3 linked regions of the Rhodobacter capsulatus SB 1003 genome follow. The main gene of each other region encodes a partner of the protein of the gene in region 2 in a complex. Links are inferred from orthologs where the notes say so. Each region holds a gene or a part of one and is shown on either strand. Other genes may lie near its edges.

Region 1 (3,002 bases), 3.1 Mb from region 2 along the record:
CGCGACGTGGTCGAGCTGCTGGAAGACGGGTCCGAGCGCATCGACCAGATCATGATCCCGAAAGTGGGCTGCGCCGCCGACGTTTACGCCGTCGATGCGCTGGTCACCGCGATCGAGGCCGCCAAGGGCCGGAAGAAACGCATCTCGCTGGAAGTGATCATCGAATCGGCCGCGGGCATCGCCCATGTCGAGGAAATCGCGGCCGCCTCGCCGCGGCTGCAGGCGATGAGCCTTGGCGCGGCGGATTTCGCGGCCTCCATGGGCATGGCCACCACCGGTATCGGCGGCACGCAGGAAAACTACTACATGCTGCATGCGGGCGTGAAACATTGGTCGGACCCCTGGCACTGGGCGCAGGCCGCCATCGTCGCCGCCTGCCGCACCCATGGCATCCTGCCGGTCGATGGCCCGTTTGGCGATTTCTCCGATGACGAGGGCTTCCGGGCCCAGGCCTTGCGGTCGGCGACGCTCGGCATGGTCGGCAAATGGGCGATCCACCCGAAACAGGTCGCTTTGGCGAACGAGGTCTTCACCCCCTCTGACGCTGCGGTTGCAGAGGCGCGGGAAATTCTGGCGGCGATGGAAAAGGCCAAGGCCGAGGGCGCCGGCGCCACCGTCTACAAGGGGCGGCTGGTCGATATTGCCTCGATCCGGCAGGCGGAAGTGATTGTCAGACAGGCGGAAATGGCTAAGGTCTGAGCATTCTGTAAACGATTCGTGACCGAATCGATTCGGATCCCGGAGCGGCAGGGAGGGGAGGCCCGGCTGCATGAGGGAACAGGGACGCCCCGGACCCGCGCCGGGGCGTTTCCAATTTGACCCCGCCCCCGCGCGGCCCGCTTCCCCGCGGCACTCTGCCCGGTTTTCCCTGCGTCAGTTGCAAATCCCGGCCCGCGCGGTCATATAGGCCACGACTGCGTTACGGAGGCTTCGATGACGACCTATCTCGAGTTCGAAAAGCCGCTCGCCGAGATCGAGGGCAAGGCCGAGGAACTGCGGGCGCTGGCCCGGGCGAATTCGGGGATGGATGTCGAAAAGGAAGCGGCCGCGCTGGACAAGAAGGCGGCGCAACTGCTGACCGACCTTTACAAGGATCTGACGCCCTGGCGGAAATGCCAGGTGGCGCGGCATCCCGACCGGCCGCATTGCCGCGACTACATCTACGAGCTTTTCACCGAATACACGCCGCTGGCGGGCGATCGCAACTTTGCCGATGATCACGCGGTGATGGGCGGCCTTGCGCGGTTCGACGATCAGCCGGTCGTCGTGATCGGCCATGAAAAGGGCCACGACACCGCGTCCCGCATCGTGCACAATTTCGGCATGGCCCGCCCCGAGGGCTATCGCAAGGCGATCCGGCTGATGGACATGGCCGACCGCTTCGGCCTGCCGGTGGTGACGCTTGTCGACACGCCCGGCGCCTATCCCGGCAAGGGCGCCGAGGAACGCGGCCAGGCCGAGGCCATCGCGCGTTCGACCGAAAAATGCCTCTGCCTTGGCGTGCCGCTGATCTCGGTGATCATCGGCGAGGGCGGCTCGGGCGGGGCCGTGGCCTTTGCCACCGCCGACCGCATCGCGATGCTGGAACATTCGGTCTATTCGGTGATCTCGCCCGAGGGCTGCGCCTCGATCCTGTGGAAGGACGCCGAGAAGATGCGCGAAGCCGCCGAGGCTTTGCGGCTGACGGCGCAGGATCTGAAGAAACTGGGCGTGATCGACCGGATCATCGCCGAACCCTTGGGCGGGGCGCAGCGCGACCGCAAGAAGACGATTGCCAGTGTGGGCGCCGAGATCGGCAAGATGCTGGCCGATCTGAAGGGCAAGAAACGCGCCGAGATCCTGGCGGCGCGGCGCAAGAAATTCATCGAGATGGGCTCGAAGGGTCTGGCGGCATAAGGCGCCGACCTTGCGACAGGAAAAAGGGCGGCTCCGGCCGCCCTTTGCTTTTCTGTGGGGGCTGACCCTTCAGCCGATCTTCAGCCCGGCCTCGGCCATCAGCTTGTCGGACGCGGTCTCGATCTGCGCCTCGATCACCTTCATGTACTCGCCCATCGCCATGCCCGGCGCGATCTGCGGCAGGAATTCCACCACGGCCAGCCCGGGCTTGCGCAACACCGCATGGCGCGGCCAGAACACGCCGACATTCGTCGCCGCAGGCACGCAGGGCAGGCCAAGCTCGTTGTAAAGCGCCCCGGCGCCGATCTTGTAGGGCTTCTTCGCCCCGGCCGCGACGCGGGTGCCCTGGGCAAAGATCACCAGCTGACCGCCCGCGAAACGGGCATCCTTGGCCTGTTCCAGCATCCCCTTGATCGCCGCGCCGCGCTTGCCGCGATCAACCGGCACGCAGCCGATCATCCAGGCATACCAGCCGACGAAGGGGGTCCAGACCAGTTCCTTTTTCATGATGAACTTGCCGCGCGGGATCGCCGCATAGATCATCAGGATGTCGAAGAAGCTTTGATGCTTGGCGGCAATCAGCACGTCGCCCGTGGGGATCTCGCCGCGGTATTCGGTCTTGATGCCGACCATCCAGCCCGCGGTCCAGCACACCCATTTGCAATAGCCGCGGCAGACATGGATGGCGGCGGACCGCCCGCCGATCAGCGCATAGGGCAGCCCGACAATCGCATAGACCGCCAGCATCACATACATCTGGGCGATGAACAGAACCGAACGAATGTATTGCCAAACGATCATCAGCGAATTCCCCTGAGCATGCGCAGCGCCGCGGCGCGGGTGGCGCCAAAGGCCACTAGCGCAGCCAGCCCCGGCAATGCAAGCGGCCAAAGCCAGCCCCAGCCGGTGAAGCCAAGTCCGGTCAGGAAGCCGCCCGCCGCATCGGCCGCGGGCAGCGCCGCCACCGCCGCCATGCCCAGCGCCGTGCCCAGCGCCGCCCCGGCCAGCGCGCGTTTGGTGAAGCGGCGCACGAAGGCCCCGGCGATGAAGGCATCCTGCGCCCCCACCAGCCGCAGCGTGCGGATCACCTGACCGTTCGCCGCCAG
Region 2 (2,958 bases):
CAGACCGACGGGCCCGCCGCCCGAAGCCGGAGACCGCCATGCCCTATCCTCGCCTTGCCCCCTATCTGGCCCCTGCCCGCGCCCGTGCGGAATGGCTGCGCAGCCTGATCGGCCTTGTGCTGATCGCGGCCTTCTACTGGGTGGCGGTGATGGGGGGGCTGGCGCTGGTGCAGGCGCTGGCGGGCAATGTCGTTCTGACCGCGGTGATGCTGGAACTGGACCGCGGCGGCACTGCGGTCGGGCTGGTGCTGGTGCTGACCACCTTCCTGCCGCTTGCGCTTGGCGTTCTCATGGTGACGCGCTTCCTGCACCGGCGCAGCCTCTCCAGCCTGCTCGGCCCCGGGGCGGGGCGCGATTTCCTGCGGGTGTTTCCGCCCCTGCTCGCCCTGGTGGGGCTGGTCGCCGCCACTTCGGCCTTTGATCCGAACCTTGGCAAATCGACGCCCCTGCCGGTGCTGCTGTCCTGGCTGCCGATCGCGCTGCCGCTGCTTTTCGTGCAGATCGCCGCCGAGGAACTGCTGTTTCGCGGCTATCTGCTGCAGCAGATCGGCGCGCGGATCCGCCATCCGCTGGCCTGGATGGTGCTGCCCGCGGCGCTCTTTGGCGCCTTGCATTACGCGCCCGGCCAGAACGGCGCGACGGCGATCTTCTTCGCGCTCTGGGCGATGCTGTTTGGCTGCCTTGCCGCCGATCTGACCGCAAGGGCGGGCAACCTCGGCCCGGCGCTGGCGCTGCATTTCGCCAACAACATCTCGGCGGTGCTGCTGATCGGGCTTTATGGCCAGCTCGACGGGCTGGCGCTTTACACGCTGGTGCTGAACACCCGCGACCTTGCCACGATGGCGCCTTATCTGGCGCTTGACGCGCTGGCGATCGTGGCGTTCTGGCTGGCGGTCCGCCTGCGGCTGCGGCGCTGATTGCATTTGCCCGCGCGCGGGCTTATCTGAGCGCAAGCTTGCAAAGCGACGTCGCGGAAACCAAGGGGCCCCCCGATGAACTGGATCTCGAACTACGTCCGACCGAAGATCAACTCGCTGTTCTCGCGCCGCGAGATGCCCGAGAACCTGTGGACGAAATGCCCCGAATGCGGAACGATGCTGTTCCACCGCGAGGTGACGGACAATCTGAACGTCTGCACCAATTGCGATCACCACATGGCGATCACGCCGCGGGACCGCTTCGAGGCGCTTTTCGACCTTGGCGCCTTCACCGAGGTGAAGGTCCCCGAGCCGATCGCCGATCCGCTGCATTTCCGCGACCAGAAGAAATATCCCGACCGGATGAAGGCGGCGCAGAAATCGACCGGCGAAAAAGAGGCGATGCTGGTCGTCGAAGGCGAGGTGGGCAAGACCCGCATCGTCGCCGTCGGGCAGGATTTCTCCTTCATGGGCGGTTCGATGGGGATGTATGTCGGCAATGCGATCCTCGCCGCCGCCCAGCGCGCGATCGAGCTGCATTGCCCGATGGTGCTGTTTTCCGCCGCAGGCGGGGCGCGGATGCAGGAGGGCATTCTCAGCCTGATGCAGATGCCGCGCTCGACCGTCGCCGTGCAGATGCTGAAAGATGCCGGGCTGCCTTACGTGGTGGTGCTGACCCATCCGACGACGGGCGGCGTGACGGCGTCTTATGCGATGCTGGGCGATGTGCAGATCGCCGAGCCGAATTCGCTCATCTGCTTTGCGGGCCCGCGCGTGATCGAACAGACGATCCGCGAAACCCTGCCCGAGGGCTTCCAGCGCGCCGAATATCTGCTCGATCACGGCATGCTCGACCGCGTCACGCATCGCAAGAAACTGCGCGAGGAGCTGATCGTGATCCTGCGCATGATGATGCGCCTGCCGCCGCCGATCTGGGGCGAGCTGCCGCCCCCCGGTCCCGCGCCGACCGAGGCCGCCCCGCCCGCAGACCAACCTGCGGCGGAATAACCTTTATCTTGCTCTCAATATCCCGGGGGCCGGGGCATTGCCCCGGCGGGGCAGCGCCCCCGGCCTTTGCCTGAGAGGAGCCCAGCATGCCGCAACCCTCCGATGAAATCTTGGCGCGGCTGATGGGGCTGCACCCGAAGATCATCGATCTGACGCTCGACCGGGTGCATCGGCTGCTGGCCGCGCTCGATCACCCCGAAACCCGCCTGCCGCCGGTGATCCATGTCGCGGGCACGAATGGCAAGGGCTCGACCCAGGCGATGATCCGCGCCGGGCTCGAGGCCTCGGGCAAGACGGTCCATGCCTATACATCGCCGCATCTGGCGCGGTTTCACGAACGCATCCGGCTGGCGGGCACGCTGATTTCCGAACCTGCGCTTTCGGCGCTGCTTGACGACTGCGACGCGGCGAATGGCGGGCAGCCGATCACCTTCTTCGAAATCACCACCGTCGCGGCCTTTCTGGCCTTTGCCCGCACGCCCGCCGATTTCACCCTGCTGGAAGTCGGCCTTGGCGGGCGGCTGGACGCGACGAACGTGATTGCGAAACCGGCGCTGACGATCATCACGCCCGTCTCGATCGACCATCAGCAATATCTGGGCGAGACCCTGCCCGAGATCGCGGGCGAAAAGGCGGGCATCCTGAAACGGGCCGTGCCCTGCGTGGTCGGGCCGCAGCAGCCGGACGGGCTTGCCGTGATCGAGGAAAAAGCCGCGCGGCTGGGCGTGCCCCTCTTTGTCCACGGCCAGCACTGGCACGCTTTCGAAGACCGCGGGCGGCTGATCTATCAGGACGAGACCGGGCTTCTGGATCTGCCTTTGCCGAACCTTCCCGGGCCGCATCAGATCGAAAACGCAGGCGCCGCGATTGCCGCGCTGCGGGTGCTCGGCTTTGACGATCTGGCCTGCGAAGCGGCGGTAACGAAAGCCGACTGGCCCGCACGGATGCAACGCCTGCGGCAGGGGCCGCTCGCGCAAAGCGCGCCGGGGGTCGAGCTGTGGCTGGATGGCGGCCACAATCCGGCCGGGGGCGA
Region 3 (2,907 bases), 2.5 Mb from region 2 along the record:
GACGTGCAGGTCCGCGCCGTGCTCGGCCCCGGTCACGATCCCTTTGCCGAGGCGGAGCCCTTCCTCGACACGCTCTTCGAGCGGCTGCTGCGGCCCTGACCCCGATCGCGGCGTTAACCCTTTGGCGAAATGACGGGTTTTGGTAACTCTTGGGTAACTTGCCGGGCGCATCCTTGTCGACAGGGGTAAAACCGCGAGGAGAGTGGGGAAATGGACCGCATATCGGGGCTGATGCCCCAAGTCGGATGGTCACCTTTGCTGAGCATGGTGCCACCAAAGAAAGCGCCGGCGACGACTGTCGAACCGGCAAACACGTCGTCCGGCACGAATTCCGGCATGGGGGCCGAGGTCGGCACCCAGGCGCAACCCGAGCGGAGCGCGCAATTGCAGGCGCGCAACCGCGACGTGGCGGTCGAGACCGCCGTTCTGGCGCAAAGCCGCGCCGAAGCGGTGCCCGACCCGGATGCGCCGACCGGCCCGCCGCCGACCTTCGACGTCACGCCGCTCGAAGCCAAGGCCGCCGCGCTGATGGCGGTGCCGCCACAGGAGGAGGCGCCCGCCGCGGCCAGTACCGCGCCGCGGGAGCCCGCGCAACCGCCCGCGGAGCCCGCCGTTTCGGCCGAGCCGCAGGCGCCCGCCCCGGCCGAGGCCGCGCCGCGCGCCGAGACCGCGCCGGAGCCCGCGCCGCAACCTGTGCCGCAGCCCACGCCGGACTGGCAAGCCACTTCCGAGACGGCAGAACCGAGTCTCGACGTCGTGCGCTGAACACGGCCGGGCTTGCGTCCCGGCCCTGCGCATCCTTCGCACGCCCGCGCCGCGCGGGCGGTGTTGCGGATCTTCGGCCGCACCGATGCCTTGCCGCCGTCCCTCCGGGTCGCGCGGCCGATGGCACAGGTGCGGCCCGTTTTCATCGCGAAATCCGCCCGCCCGGGACCCTCCGGAGCCTTTCCCCTGCGTCATCCGTTCACGCTTTCCTCGCCCGCGCGCCTCGCGTATAAGCGGGGCACATGAACGCGCCCCATCGATGCCCCGGGGCCCCTGAAGAGTCTTCCGAGGACCGCATGACCAAACAATCGCATGAAAACGACGTCGCCTTCATTCAGGCGCTGGCGGAGTTGCTGAACAAGAACGACCTGACCGAAATCGCGGTCGTGCGGGAATATGGCGAAGACGACAGTCTTGAAGTGCGCGTGGTGAAACAGGCGACCGTCGTTGCCGCGCCCGCCCCGGTCTATGCCGCCCCGGCGCTGGCAGCCCCCGTCGCGGCCGCGCCCGCCGCTGCCGCCGCCCCTGCCGCCGCGGCCGACGCCGATCCGGCGAACCACCCGGGCGCCGTCACCTCGCCGATGGTCGGCACCGCCTATCTGGCCCCCGAGCCGGGCGCCTCGGCCTTCGTCAAGGTCGGCGACACGGTCAAGGAAGGCCAGACGCTGCTGATCGTCGAGGCGATGAAGACGATGAACCACATTCCGGCGCCGAAATCGGGCACGGTGAAGCGCATTCTCGTCGACGACGGCTCGCCGGTCGAATACGGCGCGCCCCTGATGATCGTCGAGTGAGGTCGCAATGTTCGACAAGATCCTGATCGCCAACCGGGGCGAGATCGCGCTGCGCGTGATCCGTGCCTGCCGCGAGATGGGGATCGCCTCGGTGGCGGTGCATTCCACCGCTGACGCCGACGCCATGCATGTGCGCATGGCCGATGAAAGCGTCTGCATCGGGCCGAACCCCTCTTCGGAAAGCTACCTTTCCATTCCCGCGATCGTCGCCGCCTGCGAAATCACCGGCGCGCAGGCGATCCACCCGGGCTATGGCTTCCTGTCGGAAAACGCCACCTTCGTGCAGGTGCTCGAAGATCACGGCATCACCTTCATCGGCCCGAAGGCGGAACATATCCGCATCATGGGCGACAAGATCACCGCCAAGGACACGGCGAAAAAGCTGGGAATTCCGGTGGTTCCGGGCTCTGACGGCGGTGTGCCCGACTTCGAGGCGGCGAAGAAGGCCGCCGCCGAGATGGGCTATCCCGTCATCATCAAGGCCACCGCGGGCGGCGGCGGGCGCGGCATGAAAGTGGCGCAATCGGAGGCGGAACTCGAAATCGCCTTCCGCACCGCGCGCAGCGAGGCCAAGGCCGCCTTCGGCAATGACGAGGTCTATATGGAGAAATATCTCCAAAGGCCGCGTCACATCGAGGTGCAGATCTTCGGCGACGGCCGCGGCCGCGCCGTGCATCTGGGCGAGCGCGATTGCAGCTTGCAGCGCCGCCACCAGAAGGTGTTCGAAGAGGCCCCCGGCCCCTGCATCACCCCCGAACAGCGCGCCCGCATCGGCGGCATCTGCGCCAAGGCGATGGGCGAGCTGGGCTATTCCGGCGCGGGCACGATCGAATTCCTCTATGAAGACGGCGAATTCTACTTCATCGAGATGAACACCCGCCTGCAGGTGGAACATCCGGTGACCGAGGGCATCTTCGGCGTCGATCTCGTCCGCGAACAGATCCGCGTCGCGGCGGGCGAAGAAATAGAATTCACGCAGGAAAACCTGCAGATCCGCGGCCATGCGATCGAGGTGCGGATCAATGCCGAACGGCTGCCGAACTTCGCCCCCTGCCCCGGCAAGATCACGCAATACCACGCCCCCGGCGGGCTGGGGGTGCGGATCGATTCGGCGCTTTATGACGGCTACAAGATCCCGCCCTATTACGACAGCCTGATCGGCAAGCTGATCGTGCACGGCCGCGACCGCAACGAGGCGCTGGCCCGGCTGAACCGCGCCTTGGGCGAGCTGATCGTCGATGGCGTCGACACCACGATCCCGCTGTTCCGGCAATTGCTGGAAGAGCCCGACATCCTGAAGGGCGATTACTCGATCCACTGGCTCGAGAAATGGCTGGCCAAGACCTAC

What was found.
Region 1: the proteins of accD (region 2) and RCAP_RS15640 are in contact, whole or in part, in a solved structure (PDB 8UXZ), measured with the Escherichia coli proteins. The link is inferred for Rhodobacter capsulatus SB 1003 from one-to-one orthologs.
Region 3: the proteins of accD (region 2) and accB are in contact, whole or in part, in a solved structure (PDB 8UXZ), measured with the Escherichia coli proteins. The link is inferred for Rhodobacter capsulatus SB 1003 from one-to-one orthologs.

What each region holds. Positions count from the first base shown.
Region 1 is NC_014034.1:3,362,293-3,365,294, forward strand. The notes cover bases 67-2,914. They hold RCAP_RS15640 (acetyl-CoA carboxylase carboxyltransferase subunit alpha), read left to right. Parts: upstream 67-933; coding sequence 934-1,896; downstream 1,897-2,914. Other genes in these bases: RCAP_RS15635 (L-malyl-CoA/beta-methylmalyl-CoA lyase), read left to right, coding at 67-699; RCAP_RS15645 (lysophospholipid acyltransferase family protein), read right to left, coding at 1,966-2,697; RCAP_RS15650 (cell division protein FtsX), read right to left, coding at 2,697-2,914. Also shown: more of RCAP_RS15635, read left to right, coding at 1-66; more of RCAP_RS15650, read right to left, coding at 2,915-3,002. UniProt on the Escherichia coli protein: Component of the acetyl coenzyme A carboxylase (ACC) complex. First, biotin carboxylase catalyzes the carboxylation of biotin on its carrier protein (BCCP) and then the CO(2) group is transferred by the carboxyltransferase to acetyl-CoA to form malonyl-CoA.
Region 2 is NC_014034.1:271,670-274,627, reverse strand. The notes cover bases 155-2,958. They hold accD (acetyl-CoA carboxylase, carboxyltransferase subunit beta), read left to right. Parts: upstream 155-992; coding sequence 993-1,925; downstream 1,926-2,958. Other genes in these bases: RCAP_RS01215 (bifunctional folylpolyglutamate synthase/dihydrofolate synthase), read left to right, coding at 2,012-2,958; RCAP_RS01225 (CPBP family intramembrane glutamic endopeptidase), read left to right, coding at 155-917. Outside these bases: more of RCAP_RS01225, read left to right, coding at 39-154.
Region 3 is NC_014034.1:2,789,406-2,792,312, forward strand. The notes cover bases 58-2,810. They hold accB (acetyl-CoA carboxylase biotin carboxyl carrier protein), read left to right. Parts: upstream 58-1,061; coding sequence 1,062-1,559; downstream 1,560-2,810. Other genes in these bases: RCAP_RS12870 (TetR family transcriptional regulator C-terminal domain-containing protein), read left to right, coding at 58-99; RCAP_RS12875 (hypothetical protein), read left to right, coding at 211-765; accC (acetyl-CoA carboxylase biotin carboxylase subunit), read left to right, coding at 1,567-2,810. Also shown: more of RCAP_RS12870, read left to right, coding at 1-57; more of accC, read left to right, coding at 2,811-2,907. UniProt on the Escherichia coli protein: This protein is a component of the acetyl coenzyme A carboxylase complex; first, biotin carboxylase catalyzes the carboxylation of the carrier protein and then the transcarboxylase transfers the carboxyl group to form malonyl-CoA.